DNA from 2 places in the Lactovum odontotermitis genome. Region 2 is predicted to be linked to the other one. Evidence: predicted binding sites of a transcription regulator. Region 2 holds the regulator's gene; the other holds the start of a gene.
The links. Region 2 encodes HrcA, which represses chaperone genes, less so after heat shock. Its sites were predicted from a motif close to TTAGCACTCNNNNNNNNNGAGTGCTAA; they were not measured.
Positions count from the first base shown of each region.

Region 1: a site for HrcA is predicted at 5,411-5,437, ahead of groES (co-chaperone GroES). Genes of this name have one in related genera too.

Region 1 is NZ_BAAGGQ010000002.1:162,164-171,243, reverse strand. It holds gene tsaD (tRNA (adenosine(37)-N6)-threonylcarbamoyltransferase complex transferase subunit TsaD) at 1-2, shown strand, start outside; gene ACYQ2E_RS02240 (DUF4649 family protein) at 32-226, shown strand; gene ACYQ2E_RS02235 (SLOG family protein) at 226-756, shown strand; gene ACYQ2E_RS02230 (phosphatase PAP2 family protein) at 793-1,494, opposite strand; gene pepA (glutamyl aminopeptidase) at 1,457-2,527, opposite strand; gene ACYQ2E_RS02220 (hypothetical protein) at 2,625-2,909, shown strand; gene ACYQ2E_RS02215 (thioredoxin family protein) at 2,942-3,259, shown strand; gene ytpR (YtpR family tRNA-binding protein) at 3,268-3,882, shown strand; gene ACYQ2E_RS02205 (glycosyltransferase family 2 protein) at 3,875-4,801, shown strand; gene ACYQ2E_RS02200 (single-stranded DNA-binding protein) at 4,910-5,299, shown strand; gene groES (co-chaperone GroES) at 5,466-5,747, shown strand; gene groL (chaperonin GroEL) at 5,884-7,506, shown strand; gene ACYQ2E_RS02185 (ABC transporter substrate-binding protein) at 7,841-9,022, shown strand.
Region 2 is NZ_BAAGGQ010000018.1:27,864-36,943, reverse strand. It holds gene ACYQ2E_RS09425 (O-linked N-acetylglucosamine transferase, SPINDLY family protein) at 1-1,155, shown strand, start outside; gene ACYQ2E_RS09420 (CatB-related O-acetyltransferase) at 1,197-1,970, shown strand; gene ACYQ2E_RS09415 (GW dipeptide domain-containing protein) at 2,409-4,022, shown strand; gene hrcA (heat-inducible transcriptional repressor HrcA) at 4,184-5,203, shown strand; gene grpE (nucleotide exchange factor GrpE) at 5,237-5,833, shown strand; gene dnaK (molecular chaperone DnaK) at 5,911-7,764, shown strand; gene ACYQ2E_RS09395 (DUF4064 domain-containing protein) at 7,904-8,728, shown strand; gene ACYQ2E_RS09390 (hypothetical protein) at 8,730-9,080, shown strand, end outside.

The DNA.
Region 1 (9,080 bases), on a different contig from region 2:
AAAAAAATATAGAAGGAATGAATAATTATATATGAAATTTACTTTTGAACTTGAAAATGGCATGACTTACACGGAAGAATTTGACAGTCCGTCTGACTTTATTTCCTGCCAGTTGTCCGATTTTGATGTCCTTCCGGATGAAGGGAAAATACTGATGCTGGAAGTGGACGGTGAGGGCATTGAGTTCACCGGCACGATTCTTGATTTGTACAATATGTATATCTGATGGCAAAAAGCTTACTGATTGCGGGTTATTCCGCTTTTGACCTGGGGATTTTTAATGAGAAAGACCCCAAACTTTCAATCATCAAAAAAGCCATTGATACACGCCTGGAGAATTATCTCAGCGATGGGCTGGAATGGCTGATTTTCGGCGGAAATCTGGGTTTTGAGTTCTGGGTGCTGCAGGAGGCGCAAAAATATCGTGAGGATTATCATTTGAAACTGTCCACGATTTTCCCTTTTAAGACACATGGTCAAAACTGGAATGAGGCAAATCGGGCGAAGCTGCAGGCTTTTAAGCAGGTGGATTTCGTCAAATACAGCTTTGATGTCTATGAAAGTCCTGGACAATTCCGGGCTTATGACCAGTTTCTGATTGAGAATACGGACGCCGCGCTGGTTTTGTATGATTCTGAGAATGAGACGAAATTGCATTTTCTGGTGGACATGATGCAGCAGTGGCCGGATTATCCTGTCGAATTCATTACTTTTGACGATTTGCAGAATATTGCAGAAAACGACTTTGCTGAGTGAGTAAAGTCGTTTTCGTATATTTATTTACATTTTCTGCTATTTTGGATGTCGCGTACGTTTTGTGTGGGAAAATTTGTAGAAAAGCGGGTAGCTCAGGTGCAGCAGCGCGAAAGCCAGCAACAGTGAGCCAATCGTGTCGGACGGGTAATGCACTCCCAGGTAGACACGGCTGGCCATGACGCACAAAATTAACAGCGCAGCCATTATCCCTAAAAGCACTTGGATAAAATGATTTTTCAGGGAAGAGGCGAGAATGAAGAAGAGCCCGCCAATCAAGGCAGCGGCCATGATTGAATGCCCGCTGGGAAAGGACGGACCGCTCTCGGAAACGAGCCATCTACCGGCAGGACGCGCCCGGCCGATGAGTTTTTTGATTTCCGGATTGATAAGCGTGCAGAATCCGGTGATTAGAAGCAGATACAGGGCTGAAATCCAGCGATTGGACTTTTTAAAGATTAATATCAGTATCAGACAGGCCGCCGCCAAAAAGTAGCCGTATTTCGGACCGAACAGCAGATGGATGATTTTGCCGGCTTCGCTCACACTCGGTGTCCGCAGGCTGAAAACCCGCTGCTGAACGGCTGTATCGCTGATGAAACTGTTCAGGACCAGCGGCCCGTTCTGGAATTTCTGACGCACCATGACGGCTAGAATCAGGAAAAGCAGCAGGAGCACCGCTCCCCAAATGTAATGGAATTTTTTATGCATTTCGATTAATTTTATTAACTTTCTCGGCATCCAGGCTGTTTACCATGGCCTGCAGCATTTTTTGTGCCTGCTGGAAATCATCCAGACTATAAAGCGTCTGGTGGCTATGGATATAACGGGCGCAGACGCCGATAGTGGCAGAAGGGATGCCCTCGCCCGCCAAATGGGCTGCACCTGCGTCTGTGCCGCCCTTGGCAATGTAATACTGGGTTTTAACGTCGGCCGTCTCGGCTGTTTCAATCAGGAAGTCTTTCATTTCCGGCAGCATAATATGACCCGGGTCAAAGACGCGCATTGTCACGCCGCCGCCCATGCGGCCGTTTTCATCGCCGAAAGTGTCTCCCGCCGGCGAGCAGTCAACAGCAAAGAAGAGGTCAGGCTTGAATTTGGTTGTTGCTACTTTGGCGCCGCGCAGACCGACTTCTTCCTGCACATTGGCCCCGATAATCAGTGTTACGCCAAGTTCTTTGTCTTTCAGGAACTCCAGCAGCTCCAGCACTTCAAGGCAGCCGTAGCGGTTGTCCCAGGCCTTGCCCATGACATTTCTGCCGTTGGCGGTGAGAATGGTTTCAGTTTCAGGAACGATGACGTCGCCGGGACGGATGCCGTAAGTCTCGGCTTCGTTTTTATCTGCAAAACCTGCGTCAAAGACAATATCAGAAATGGCTGGAAGTGAAGGCGCACTGCCGCTTCCGCGCATCAGATGAGGCGGCACGCCGCCTGTGATGACAGGGATTTTCTTGCCAGACGAAGTAAACAGGCTGAAACGCTGGGCGCTGACAACCAGAGGATTCCAGCCGCCGAGCGCGACAACGCGGAGTGTCCCGTCAGCTTGAATTTTTGAGACAAGAAAGCCGACTTCGTCCATGTGGCTGGCAATCATGACACGCGGGGCACCCGCGACTTTTGATTTTTTAGTGATGAAAATTCCGCCGAGGCCGTCAAATTCAGGCTGATAGCCCAGTCCCAGCATCTTTTTCTCCAAGTAATCACGCATGGCGGTTTCATGACCGCTGGTTGCCTGAATCTCAGTGATTTCTTTGATTTTACTGAACAAATCCATAAATATTGACCTCTTTCTGATAAAAACGTTTACACAATAATAAGCTTAATAAACTTAAACACTATTATTATAACCTATTTTGTGGTAAAATCATCGTATGGGAAAATTTTGGAAATTTGGCGTCGGTCTGGCTGTCGGTGCGGTTGCGGGCGCAGGGCTTTATCTTGCCTATCAGCAGAATGAGGATAATCTGCGCGCTGAACTGATTGAAGCGGCGCGAGATTACTTTGACGAGGAAGAAATTGATGTCGTCTGGCTTTTTGATGAACCTCTGCGCGAGAATGTTTTCGCCGGCGGTTTAAACTTTGCCAGCGGCAAGTCAATCAGTTTTGAAATTGAAGAAAAATCACAAAAAATTATCAAAGAAGTTGAAAACGCTTGAGTTTAACAGCGCTTGAAAGGAATGAATAAAAAATGATTATACCGGAAAATACCGAGAAACTTAATCAGTTAACGAAAAAGGAGGGAAAATTTGTTTTCTTCTTCACAGCCGGCTGGTGCCCGGACTGCGCTTTTATTAAACCTAAGATGCCTGAAATTGAAGCTGAAAATCCGGAATTTCAGTTTGTTGAAACTGACCGTGACGAGTTCATGGATTTGGCTCAGGAATGGGATATTTTCGGCATTCCCAGCTTTGTAGTTTTAGAAAACGGCAAAGAAATCGGGCGCTTGGTCAACAAAGACCGTAAAACCAAAGAAGAAGTCAACAGCTTTCTCGCAAATTACAAATAAAGGAAAATATGATAGCATTTTTTAACGAAAATATTGGAAATGTCCTGATGCTCGTTGTAGCGGACAACCACGGGGCAGCATTAGATTACGAGCGCAAGGCTGACATTGCGCGCGTTTTTCGTGAAGACACCGGCGAGACGGTTGCCTGGAACTTTTTCGGCGAGGAATTTCCGAAAAATGGTGAAATCACGCTGACTGAGAAGCAGATTTGGAACCTTGAAGATGACATTGCTGCGGCTGGTTTTGCTGAAACCATCGAGGGCGAGGTACATTCTAATTTTGTGGTGGCTGAAATTGTCAAAATGGACGAACATCCGGATTCTGACCATTTGCACATTTGCCAGGTTGATGTCGGAAATCCTGAGCAGCTGGTACAAATCGTCTGCGGCGCGGCTAATGCGCGTGAGGGTCTGAAAACAGTGGCGGCACTGCCGATTTCTCTCATGCCGGACGGGGCTTTGATTTTTGACGGTGAACTTCGCGGTGTGGTGAGTCACGGAATGCTCTGCTCGGCCCGTGAGCTAGGATTGCCGAATGCACCGCAGGCGCGCGGGATTATTGAGTTATCGCCGGACTTAGCGGCTGGTGAGGCCTTTGACGCGGAAGCGATGTGGCATGGATAAAATTTCAGTCATTGTCCCTTGTTACAACGAGGAAGAGAGTCTGCCGCACTTTTTTGCGGCGGCTGAAAAGGTGCGTCAGCAGATGCCGGTTGAGTTTGAGTACATTTTTGTCAATGACGGTTCAAAAGACAGGACGCTGCCGATTTTGCGCGAGCTGCAGTCTGCCCATTCTGACATCGTGCATTATATTGATTTTTCGAGAAATTTCGGCAAAGAGTCTGCGATTTATGCTGGTTTACAGGCCTCGACCGGTAATTACGTGACATTACTCGACGCGGATTTGCAGGACCCGCCGGAAATGCTCATCGAGATGTATGCCAAAATCCAAGCGCCTGACATTGACTGTGTAGCGGCACGCCGCTTTGACCGTAAGGGTGAGCCATGGCTGCGCAGTTTATTCAGCAGGCTTTTCTATAAGATTATGAATCGAATTTCGGAGACGCCTGTTATTGACGGTGTGCGTGATTTTAGGCTGATGACGCGCCAGATGACTGACGCGATTCTCGAGCTCTCCGAATACAACCGTTTCTCAAAGGGCCTCTTCACCTGGGTCGGTTTCAATACTGAATATGTCGCCTATGAGAATCATGAGCGCGTGGCCGGCAGCAGTCACTGGAGTTTTTTCAGTCTGCTGAAGTATTCGATTGACGGTTTTGTCAATTTCTCTGAGGCACCGCTGAATCTGGCGGTCTGGGGCGGTCTGGTTGTCGTGTTCATTGATATTGTTGCTTTGCTGTTTGTTATAGTGCGGGCGCTTGTCTGGAATGACCCGGTCGGCGGCTGGGCTTCAACTGTGGTTATCATTTTGTTCGCCTTCGGTGTGACTTTGCTGATGCTGGGAATTATCGGCAAATACATTGCCAAGATTTTCTCAGAAGTCAAAGGGCGTCCGATTTATATTGTGAAAGAAAAAAAGTAGCATAGGCTATTTTTTTTTTCGAAATTTTTGTAACACTTGCCGAAATTTTGCGTATATAACAGTAGGGAGGAAAAAACCCTGATTATAGAAAATTTTGGAGGTTCAAAAATGAACAAAACACTTCTCATCGGCCGACTGGTCGCCAATCCTGAACTCGTGACAACAGCCAGCGACAAAAATGTTGTCCACACGACGATTGCTGTTAACCGCCGTTACAGGAATCCGGAGGGGGAACGGCTGGCAGATTTTATCTCGCTGGTCATCTGGGGGAAAACCGCTGAAAACTTTGTTTCTTATGCCAAGAAAGGCAGCCTGCTTTCTGTTGAGGGCGAAATCCGCACACACAACTACGAGGACAAGCAGAAGCAGCGCCATTACGTGACCGAGGTCCTCTGTACCTCTTACAACCTTTTAGAAAGCAAAGCCGCAGTGGCTCTGCGGGAAGGCAGCATCAGCACGGAAGAATTAGCGTTGGAGGCCGAAGAACTGCCTTTTTAAGCGGGAAATGACAAATAAATCAGCAAATGAAAAAATTGTTGTTAAATCAGCTGGAAATTTAGACTAAACTGTTGACTATTTTTGACCTTTGCGGTACAATAAGAATGTAAGTTAGCACTCTGCCAATTAGAGTGCTAAAATAAAGAAAATTATTTGGAGGTTGAATATGTTAAAACCCTTAGCAGATCGTGTAGTTTTACGCGTGAAAGAAGAGGAAGAAAAAACTGTCGGCGGCATCGTTCTGGCCAGCAGTGCTCAAGAGAAGCCGCGCACAGCAGAAGTTGTTGCCGTAGGACCAGGCAAACGTAATGAAGAAGGAAAATTAATTCCGCTTGAAGTTAAAGTCGGTGATGTTGTTGTTTTCGCAGAATACGGCGGCAGCAAGGTCAAACTTGACGGCGAAGAATACCTCATCACACGCGAATCTGATTTGCTTGCAGTTTTATAAGATGTGAAACACGCCCGCTATGAAGCGTAGAAAATTAGGAAATCGTGGTTCTGCCCGCAGGGCAGGTTCTGATTTATCTATTTTCCTAGCTTCAGGCGTGTTGAACTCAGTTAATAAGAAAGGTCGATAATCAAATATGTCAAAAGAAATAAAGTTTTCATCTGATGCCCGCTCAGCCATCGTGCAGGGTATCGATATTCTAGCGGATACAGTGAAAATCACGCTTGGACCAAAAGGCCGCAATGTGGTGCTGGAGAAGTCATACGGTTCACCGCTCATCACCAATGATGGCGTTACCATTGCCAAAGAAATCGAGCTTGAAGACCATTTTGAGAATATGGGCGCAAAACTCGTGTCAGAAGTAGCCTCAAAGACGAATGATATCGCTGGTGACGGTACAACCACTGCGACACTGCTGACACAGGCAATTGTACGCGAGGGCTTGAAGAATGTCACTGCCGGAGCTAATCCTATCGGTATCCGCCGGGGAATTGAAAAAGCCACTGAAACTGCCGTTGAGGCGCTTAAGAAACTGGCGATTCCAGTTTCAGGCAAAGATGCAATTGCCCAGGTAGCGACTGTTTCAAGCCGCAGTGAAAAAGTCGGCGAGTACATCTCAAATGCCATGGAAAAAGTCGGCGCAGACGGCGTCATTACTATTGAAGAGTCTAAAGGCATGCAGACTGAGCTGGATGTCGTTGAAGGCATGCAGTTTGACCGTGGCTATTTGTCACAATACATGGTGACTGACACTGAAAAAATGGTGGCAGACCTGGATAATCCTTATATTCTCATCACTGACAAGAAGATTTCCAATATTCAGGAAATCCTGCCGCTGCTTGAGTCTGTGGTTAAGGCCGGTCGCGCACTTCTGATTGTGGCTGATGATGTTGACGGTGAGGCTTTGCCTACGCTGGTCCTGAACAAGATTCGCGGCACTTTCAATGTAGTTGCTGTAAAAGCTCCTGGTTTCGGTGACCGCCGTAAAGCGCAGCTTGAGGATTTGGCCATCTTGACAGGCGGTACAGTCATTACGGAAGAGCTTGGTCTTGAACTGAAAGATGCAACGATTGAGTCACTCGGCTCTGCAAGTAAGGTAACTGTTGATAAAGACAAGACAACTGTGGTTGAGGGCGCTGGCGATAAAGCGGCTCTGGCACAGCGTGTTGCGACAATCAAAGCTCAGATTGAGCAGACAACTTCAGACTTTGACAAAGAGAAGCTGCAGGAGCGTTTGGCTAAACTGGCCGGCGGCGTGGCTGTTATCAAGGTCGGTGCAGCAACTGAAACTGAAATTAAGGAAATGAAGCTGCACATTGAAGATGCATTGAATGCAACTCGTGCGGCTGTTGAAGAAGGTATCGTGGCCGGCGGCGGTGTCGCTCTGGCTACTGTCATCAAAGAAGTGGCCAAACTTGACGTTGAAGGCGATGAAGCAACTGGTGTCAACATTGTGCTCCGTGCTCTGGAAGAGCCTGTTCGCCAAATTGCTGCTAATGCTGGCTATGAGGGCTCAGTCATCATCAATGAGCTGAAAAACCGCGCAGAGGGCGAAGGATTCAACGCAGCCAACGGCACTTGGGTGAATATGGTAGATGCTGGTATCATTGACCCAGTCAAGGTAACACGTTCCGCCCTGCAGAATGCTTCCAGCGTTGCGGCTATGGTTCTGACAACTGAAGCAGTTGTGGCTGACAAGCCTGAGCCGAAAGCTCCTGCAGCGCCAGCCATGGACCCATCTATGATGGGCGGCTATTAAGAGCTTCTCTAAAAACAAGAACTTGTCTTCGTGATTTTGGCTGAATTTCTCCTGCGGGAACAATTTTAGTTCCTATCCGAAAGTTATCCCGCTAAAGCCGCAAAGAATTGAATTAAAAAGTAAAACGAATTTCGAATTCTGGAATTCGTTTTTCTATTTGTAAGCCCTTACTATCAAGCTATTTCAAGATTTCCTGTTTCTTTTAAAATATAATAAAAGAAATTAATTCAAAATAGTTGCAAATTTTCTGACAATTTGATAAAATGATTTTTACTTACTTAAAAAGTGAGTATTTTAGTGAAAACTATTTTATTGATAAAAAAGGAGTTATTTTATGAAATTCACAAAGAGATTTATGGCCGCAGCGGTCATGATGACTGTCGGCTTTGCCGCTCTCACCGCCTGTAGTGCAGCGCCTAGCAGTTCCTCAAGCTCGGGCACTACAATCGGCGACACATTTAAAATCGGCGGCGACCTTGAGCTGTCCGGCGGCGTCTCAGCTTACGGGACTGCTATCAAAGACGGTGCCGACCTGGCGATTAAAGAAATCAATGCCGACGGCGGAATTGACGGCAAAAAAATTGTCATGACGACCAAAGACAACAAGTCTGATAATGCAGAGGCCGCAACGATTGCCAGCAACCTTATTTCAAATAACAAGGTCAATGTCATCTTTGGGCCGGCTACTTCAGGCGGGGCTATGTCAATGCTGCCGACGGCCACGAAGAGTGCTGTGGGCATTGTTTCGCCGACTGCGACGGCTGATGCTTATACGGTCACAAAAGGAAAAGTCAATCCTTATGCTTTCCGCAACACTTTCCAGGACAGTTTCCAGGGGAAGGTTCTGGCAAGCTATGTCACCAATAATCTGAAGGCGAAGAAAGTCATCATGTATTACGACAACTCTTCAGACTATGCCAAAGGTATTGAAGCCGCGTTTGACAAGAACTATGACGGGACAATTGTCGACAAGGTCACCTTTACGGCCGGCGACACTGATTTCCAGGCGACATTGTCAAAAATCAAGGGTGAAGATTTCGATGCGATTATTCTGCCGGGTTACTACAATGAAACTGGGCTGATTACCAAACAGGCGAGAGCTCTTGGCATCGAAGCACCAATTCTTTCCGGCGACGGCGCTGCAGACCCATCTTTCGTGGAATTGGCTGGAAAAGAAGCGGCAACAAATGTTTACTATGTTTCTTGCTACTCGGCAGAGGTGAGTCTTTCAGACAAAACTGCTGATTTTGTCAAAGCCTACAAAGCGAAATACGGCGAAGATCCAGGCATGTTTGCAGCTCTAGCTTATGACGGCATCTATTACATCAAGCAGGCCCAGGAAGACAGCCACGCGAAGAATTCAAAAGAGCTCGCAACGGCTCTCGGCAAGGTGAAAAACTTCGACGGCATTACGGGCGAGATGACGATTGATGCCGACCATAATCCGGTCAAATCTGCGATTGTGATTAAGCTGGAAAATGGCGTTACAACCTCATCAGAAGTGATTAAACCCTAAGAAATGAAACAAGATCATTTGATTTCCCGGGAAACTAGAAATTCCGGGAAATCAGCTG
Region 2 (9,080 bases):
TTAAAAGTGCGGGGTAAACTGAAGAAAGATAAAAAACTGCGGATTGCTTATCTTTCCTCAGACTTTTATAGTCATACTATGATGAGTTTTATCATTCCTTTGCTTGAACATCATGACAGGAGCAAATATGACATTACACTTTATTCAACGGTAACGCAGAAATATGACAAGGTCACCACTCGAATCATGAAACTCTGCAGTCGCTTCATAGACTGCTCGAGACTGAACAATTTTGAACTTGCTCAGCGGATTTATGAAGATGAAATCGATATTTTAATTGATTTGGGCGGCTTTACATATGGTCATAACCGCAGTTTTGCTTTGCTTTTCAGACCGGCCCCCATTCAGGTTCAGTATTTGGGTTTTCTGGGCACTTATGGATTTAAAGAAGTGGATTATATCATGACTGATAAGTATACAGTGCCCAAAGGCAGTGAGGATTTGTATACTGAGACGCCGATGTACATTGAAGCGGGCATGGAGCGGTTCGGTTTCATGCGGAAAACTGAGCTGCCTGATATTACTCCGCTGCCGATGGAGAAAAATGATTATGTCACTTTTGGTTCTTTTAATGACATTGCCAAGATCACAACAACAACCCTGCGTTTTTGGTCAAAGCTGATGGAAGCTGTGCCGACGGCGCACCTCCTGATTTACCGCTATGGTACACGACTGACACCAGACAAAATCGAGCAGCTTTACCAGCGTCTGGAGAATTTGGGAGTTGCGCGCGAACGGGTTGCGTTCTGTAAGGAGAAGCTGGATCCACATTACAAAGCTTATGATCTGGCTGATATCGGCTTAGATTCCATGCCGTTCGGCGGCTTATCGATTACGATTGAAGCACTGCACATGGGCCTACCGACGCTTTGCTGTCCCGGTGAAGCTTTTGCCTCACGCGGTACTGGGCGTGTCAATAAGATGTTAGGCATTGACGGCGTTTTCAATGCTTCTGACGAAGAGGACTTTGCGCGTAAAGGAGCGGTACTGGCGGCAGATTATGGGAAAATGCGTTATTATCGTGAAAATTTACGTAAAATCGTGCAGGCTTCGCCATTGACACAGGATTTGGACGGTTTTGCACGTTCAGTCGAGGCAGCCTATGTCAAAGCCTGGTGCAAATATGTAGACGAAAATTCCGCTGATAATAAATAACACAATTGCCCTATTCTGTAACGAATAAAACTGGAGATAAAATGGAACACCAAATAGAAGTAAGTGAAGCGCTCATCTCTCTTTTGAAGAGTAAACATATTTATGTACAGCGAGATCTTAACTACAATCGCTTTACTGGTTTTGTTCGTTTTGACGATAGTCTTGAAATTGAAGCTTACTCACAAATTTGCTACTCACGCGGACGGCTTTGGAGCATGGGAACGAGCTCTTATTCATATGGCAGTTCACTGCCATATTCTACACAAGTGGGCAGATTCTGTGATTTGTCTTCGAATATTTCAGTCTTCCCTTACGGACGTCATGATCCGCATCGTTTTACAATGTCGCCGATTGGTCTTTCTAATTATAGTGAAAGGGGTATTGTTCCAATGCAGAGAGGGATAGAGCCTAACGGCGGCTTTATACCAGCGCCTTTTGTTGAACAAAGACCGCCAATCGTAATTGGACATGATGTCTGGATTGGAGATGACGTGCGTATCCGGCCGGGAATTCATATCGGAAACGGCGCTTATATCGGAACGGGAGCTATTATTACTAAAGATGTCCCTGCTTACAGTATGGTTGCAGGAAATCCTGCGACTGTACATAAAAAGCGTTTTTCAGACGATGTGATTGATCAGCTTCAAAAGCTGGAGTGGTGGAACTATCCGTATTGGAATTTTAAGAATATTCACGGTGACGAGCCGATTTGGTCATTTATTGGTAAAATGTATGACTTGATTCATTCGGGGAAGATTCAGAAACATCAGCCGGAGAAATTGACGGCGAAAGATCTTCTACAGTTTGTAGAATGATTAAAAGAGTTTTGATGATGAAAAACTCACTCGGGAGATTTCCAGGTGAGTTTTTTGTTTTCTGCTTAAAAATCTGATTATAATTTTTGAAATCTTTACTTTGGTGTTATATAAGAGAGATATGAAAAACGATTTAAGCAGGAAGTGCGAGAACTCAATTTTCCAATTTACCTGAAAAAACTGAAACTAGCCGATGAAACATATACAGAAGAAGAATATAAAGATGCAATTGTTTTATACAATGAACTCTTTCCTTTTTCTTAAAGAACTAGGCAAATGGGAATAAATATAGGTGTTATTCTCAACGTTTGTGGTTTGTTGTATGAGAGCTTGATATAAAAAATTACAAATAAGTAATGGAAATGAGTTGACAAAGAATGGATGGCGATATAAAATGAAAACGTAACCATATAAATCTGGAATTTTTAGGAGGGATTTATGAAAAAGAAATTCTTGAGGCGTCTGATTGTATCTGTAGCAGCTGTTCTTGCTCTGGGAGGTGGAAGTTTTCTAGAACAGAGTCTATTCAGCAGTCATGACGTTGTAAAGGCAGCAACAACTGCCACTTACCCTTGGCCTTATTCATATGTAGGGCAGACGTCAGTAACTTATAAGGCAAAAGTGGTGACACAAGTCGATGGTCTGTTTACTCCGAGTTTGAGTGCTTCAGATCAGGTTTTGACAACCTCAAGTTATTATGGACAATCTGGATTTGTGGATGCAGAATGGGTAAACGGATCCGTTACTTGGGTGCGGATTGAGTTTATGGATGAAAATAAATTCTGGGTTGATAAGCATTCATTGGCACCAGAGCCCTTTTCATATACGGGCCAAACATTTGCAAATTATCAGGCAAAAGTGGTAACCCAAGCCGATGGTCTATTTACTCCAAGTTTAACTGCTTCAGACCAGGTTTTGACAGCCTCAAGTTATTATGGGCAAACCGGAACCGTGACTGCAGAGTGGGTAAATGGCTCCGTTACTTGGGCGCGGATTGCTTTTTCAGATGGTAGATCTTTTTGGATTGATAGACATTCACTACAAAAATCATACTATCAGGAGAGTGCAACCAGCTACACAGTTGATATGTCAGACGGTGAGTATTGGAAAGACTACATCACGAGCGGAACAAACACGGGTGCGCGTTTCTACACAATCAAAGCTGAAAATAAAAGCGCGATTAATGGTCAATATTATCCTTTGTTTAGCGGAGAATATGGTGATTATTCACATGTAGCGAGCCTCTCAAATACTCAAGGAGGAGTGTACTTTTTAGCGACTAAAGAGAAACAAGTTTCGGCGGGTGGATTTCTCGATACGGCAGTTTATTGTACTCCTGATAATGTTCACTGGTACTGGATTAATAAAAGTGCTTTTAGTGATGATGAATCCTTTAGTCATGATGGAATAACAGCGCATGCGAGCCTGAAAGGAACGGGAACTAATGGGGCAATAAAATGGTATGTCAGTCCGACAGATCCTTTGGCAGCTCAAATAAAAGCGGCGGTTGCACAATGGAATGTTTGGCTGCCAGGTACTTTTGAAGCAAGTCCTTCATCTTCGGCTACGAATGTCAATATTAATATTGATGAAGTAGACCTTGTAAAAACTTATAACTCTACCAATTACATGAACTACTGGGCTATGACGTATATGAATTGGGATTATTATCTTTCAAATGGTTTGATTGTGCAAGGCTCACAAAAAGTACAGATACTGTTAAATAATGGGGCAAGCACTTCAGGAGAAAATAATTTGGTTGCTCAAGCGTCCAATGATAGCCAAGGAGTAACTAACATTATTGAACATGAGATTGGTCATGCACTTGGACTTGATCATTCGAACGACTATCTCCCGACAAACAATTTGATGAATAGTTTTAGTAATGGGACAAGAGATTCAATGAATACCCTTTCTCAGCAACAGCTCAATGTTCTTAAGCTAATTCGCGGTCCGCTTAATTGGACTTATACTGGAATGACGAATAAGACAGCAACCTTAAAAGCAATGAATCCTGATATAGGCACTAGTCAGTCATTCAGCTGTAATTAACAAAATTACAAATATCAAAATTTAAATTAGCACTCTTGTTATTTGAGTGCTAATTTTCTTGACAAAGCGATTTTTCTTTGATATAATAAAAACATAGATTAGCACTCGGCCAAAAAGAGTGCTAATATGATGGTTCGATTGTCATGTGAAAGGAGGTTGTCATGCTTACAGACCGGCAAAAAGAAATTCTGGAACTGATTATCTCTCTGTATGCGCGCGAGCATACGCCAGTCGGCTCGAAGACGCTGCTGGATGCGGTGAAAGCCAGTTCGGCGACGATTCGCAACGATATGAAAGCGCTGGAAGAGCTGGGGCTGATTCAGAAGGAGCATACTTCAAGCGGCCGTGTACCTAGTATCGCCGGCTATGAGTATTACGTGAAAAATGACCTGCATCTGGAGAAAATCAGCGAGAGCGAGCTTTTCCATGTGATGAAAGCTTTTGACGGCGAATTTGTAAGGCTGTCGGACCTGCTGGAAACAGCGGCGAACACGCTGGCAAAATTGACCAATTTGAGCAGTTTTGTACTGAATGTCCCCCAGAAGGAACAAGAGCTGCAGAACTTCGAACTGGTGCTGATTGACGCCCATTCTGTCTTGGCAGTTTTCACTTTGTCGACGGGTGAGGTACGAACCAATCAGTTTGTCCTGCCGCGCTCTTTGAGTGAAAATGATTTGCTGATTATCAAGCGCATCGTCACGGAGCGCCTGCTCGGCAAGAAAATTCTTGACATCCACTACAGCCTCCGCACGGAAATTCCGCAGATTGTCAGCTCCTACTTTGTCAGCCCGGCCACGACAGATGTTCTGAAGGTCTTTGAAGTTATCTTTGATAAGATTTTTGATGAAAATGTTGTGTCTGCCGGCAGGGAGAAGCTTCTGACCAAATCTCAGGACTTTGCCAATGACCTGCTGATTGCCCAGGAGATTCGCCAGATTACGGACAACGATGAGCTCAGGACCGTCAAGTTTGATGACGCAAGCATTTTCAACGGATTGACCTTGATTGCCCAAAAATTCCTGATACCTTATCGGGGCTTGGGAACGCTGGCGCTGGTCGGCCCGGTTGAGCTCGATTACCGGCGGGTGATGAGCATAGCAGATTTGACCGCCAAAGTGCTGACCCTGAAGCTGACGGACTACTACAGGTATCTGGACGGAAATCATTACGAGATTCATTAGCATTGGGGAAAAGAAAGCTGCGCTGAAAACAAAATGACCGAAGAAAATAAAAAGTCCGAAAAACATACCCGGCCGCTGGCTGGAAGATTTAGAAGGAAAAAAATGACGGAAGAAGAAAAAAAAGACAAAGCTGTTGAAGAAACAGCTGCTGAATCCGAAGAGATTCTGGAAGAAGTCGTTGAAGAAGACCTGGACGTCCTTGCTCAGGTTCAAAAAGAGCGCGATGAGCTGGAAGACAAGTATCTGCGTGCGCATGCCGAGATGCAGAACATTCAGCGCCGCGCAACCGAAGAGCACCAGACCATGCTGAAATACCGCTCGCAGGATTTGGCCAAAGCCATTCTGCCGGCCCTGGACAACCTGGAGCGCGCCCTGGCGGTTGAAAGTCTGACAGACGACGTTCGCCGCGGCCTTGAAATGACGCAGGAGAGCTTAATCGCCGGACTCAAACAAGAGGGAATCACAGAGATTCCGACAGACGGCGAGTTCGACCCGAACTTCCACTTGGCAGTTCAAACCGTTGAAGCCGACGATGAACATCCGGCCAACCACATCCAGCAGGTCCTGCAGAAAGGCTACCAGCTGCATGAACGTGTCCTGCGGCCGTCAATGGTTGTCGTAGCACAATAAAATCTTGACCGCAATGTCATTAAACTATGAACGAGTATTAAAAATTACAATCGTTTTAAAGAAAGAGGAAATAAATTATGTCTAAAATTATTGGTATTGACTTAGGTACAACAAACTCAGCCGTCGCTGTTCTTGAAGGAACCGACGCAAAAATTATCGCCAACCCAGAAGGCAACCGCACCACGCCATCCGTTGTCGCATTTAAGAACGGTGAAATCCAGGTCGGCGAAGTCGCAAAACGCCAGGCCATCACGAATCCGAACACCATCAGCTCAATCAAGCGTCACATGGGCGAATCCGGCTACAAAGTAGAAGTCGAAGGTAAATCTTACACGCCACAGGAGATTTCTGCCATGATTCTGCAGAACCTGAAAGCCACAGCAGAAGCTTACCTCGGCGAAAAAGTTGACAAGGCTGTCATCACAGTCCCTGCCTACTTCAACGACGCACAGCGTCAGGCCACCAAAGACGCAGGTAAAATCGCAGGCCTTGAAGTTGAGCGTATCGTCAACGAGCCAACGGCCGCAGCACTGGCTTATGGTCTTGACAAACTTGACAAAGACGAGAAAATCATGGTCTTCGACCTCGGCGGCGGTACATTTGATGTCTCCATCCTTGAGCTTGGCGACGGCGTCTTTGAAGTAAAGGCCACAGCCGGTGACAACCACCTCGGCGGTGATGACTTCGACCAGAAGATTATTGACTGGATGGTAGCTGAATTCAAGAAAGAAAACAGCATTGACTTGTCTCAAGACAAGATGGCACTCCAGCGTCTGAAAGATGCCGCAGAGAAAGCCAAGAAAGACTTGTCTGGTGTCACTACAACCAACATCAACCTGCCATTTATTACAGCTGGCGCTGCAGGCCCGCTCCACTTAGACTTAACGCTCAGCCGTGCAAAATTTGACGAATTGACAGCTGATTTGGTGGAACGCACTCGCATTCCAGTGCAGAAAGCCTTGTCTGATGCTGGGATGAAAGCTTCTGACCTGGACGAAGTTCTGCTCGTCGGCGGTTCAACCCGTATTCCTGCCGTTGTGGAACTGGTCAAGAAAGAAACTGGCCATGAGCCGAACAAATCTGTTAACCCTGATGAAGTCGTAGCCATGGGCGCAGCCATTCAAGGCGGTGTCATCCAAGGTGACTTCGGTTCAGATATCGTCCTGCTTGACGTAACGCCTCTGTCGCTTGGTATTGAGACCATGGGCGGCGTCTTCACGAAGCTGATTGACCGCAACACGACAATCCCTACTTCGAAGAGTCAGGTCTTCTCAACTGCCGCTGACAATCAGCCTGCCGTTGACATCCACGTGCTTCAGGGTGAGCGTCCAATGGCCGCTGACAACAAGACGCTCGGACGTTTCCAGCTGACTGATATTCCAGCCGCACCACGCGGTATTCCGCAAATTGAAGTTTCCTTCGACATTGACAAGAACGGCATTGTGTCTGTACGTGCCAAAGACCTCGGCACTCAGAAAGAGCAGACTATCGTCATCAAGTCTAACTCCGGTCTGACCGACGAAGAAATCGAGAAGATGAAGAAAGACGCTGAAGTCAATGCTGACGCGGATGCTAAGCGTAAAGAAGAAGCTGATGTCAAGAACGAAGCTGAGCAGGTCATCTTTGCCACTGAAAAGACCATCAAAGAAACTGAAGGCAAAGGCTATGACACAGAGCGTGACGCGGCTCAAGCCGCTCTGGACGAGCTCAAGAAAGCTCAAGAGTCCGGAAATGTTGACGACATCAAGTCGAAACTCGAAGCTCTGAATGAAAAAGCGCAGAGTCTGGCAGTTAAGCTCTATGAAGATGCTGCCAAGGCACAGCAAGCTCAGCAAGGAGCTGCTGACGGTGCCGCTGCAGGAGCTGCAGATGCTGAGAAGAAATCAGACGACGACAAAAACGTTGACGGCGATTTTGAAGAAGTAAAATAATCTTTGAACATGTAAAATCTGAGTGAACTCAATTTGAGGACGCTCAGATTTTTTGCTTTGTGAAAAAAATCATGAAGATTGTAGGTTCAAGCTTCATGTGCTATAATTATATATTAAGAAATTATAAGGAGGGCAACTTATGTCCGCAAATAAAATTCTGGCGCTGATTGGCTCAATTTTCGCAACAATTTTTGCAATATTTTACTTTTTCATCGGTTTTGTGGGCGGTTTAGGAGCGCTGGCAGGGAACAGCTACAGATACAACTACTCTGATTATAGCGACTATACCTATAATACTATTTATGCCGTCGTAGGCGTCTTGTTCGTGGTAATGGCAATTATTGCTGTGGTAGCTGCGATTATTAACTGGGTGGCTTTCGCACATTTGGACACAGCGAAAGAAAAGCCGTGGAAAGTTTATTTCCTTGTGATGGGGATTTTATCCTGTCTCACGGTTTTTGGACTTGTCACAGCCTTCGAACTCATCCCAGGCGTTCTGTTCATCCTAGCTTTTGCACTCAAATCTTCAAAAACTGAGACCCAGCAGCCGCTTACGGCAGTTTCGGCCGCGCCTGCTGAGGAAGTGATTGCTCCGAGTCCGCATATTAATGAAACCAGTCCTGAATTGACTTCATTATCGGACGCGGACACTGCAGAAACTTCTGTGGCTGCAGCTGCGGCCGTGTCTGAAGCTGAAACTAGCCTTGTACCAGAAATATCAGAGCCCATCGAAGACAAAGAAAAAGAACTTCCCTCTGCTCCCGAAGAGCTTGAAATAGCAGAAGTTCCAGAGGCAGCTGAAGCTGAAATTGAAAGCGAAGCTGTTCCTCTTATATTATCATCAGTATCAGAAAGCGAAGTCGCATCTCTTGAGCCGAAAACAGACATCGCCTCTGAATCAGCAGAAAAAGAAGCATCGTTCGAATGGACCGAAGCCGTTTCCGATTCTGAAAAAGGAGAATAAAATGAGCACAAATAAGATTATGGCGCTGATTGGCAACATCCTGCTGACCCTGAACAATTTCATCGGCCTGCTCTGCATTGGCTTCGGCTTCGCAGTATTTGCGAACCTTTCAACCCTTAATACAAATTCTTTTTTGTCAAACGGCGACCAGCTCATCATGTCGCACGGTAACATCATTTTTTACTCAGCCGCAGATGACCTCACATCACGCTTTTCGCTAAATGAATACGTACCGGCAATTCTTACGATCCTCGCCGTCGTTGTCACAATCGTTGTGATTGTCAACATCTTCACCTGGATTGCCTTCGCCAAGATGGAAGGCCCGCACGGACGCGGCTGGAAAATCTTCCTG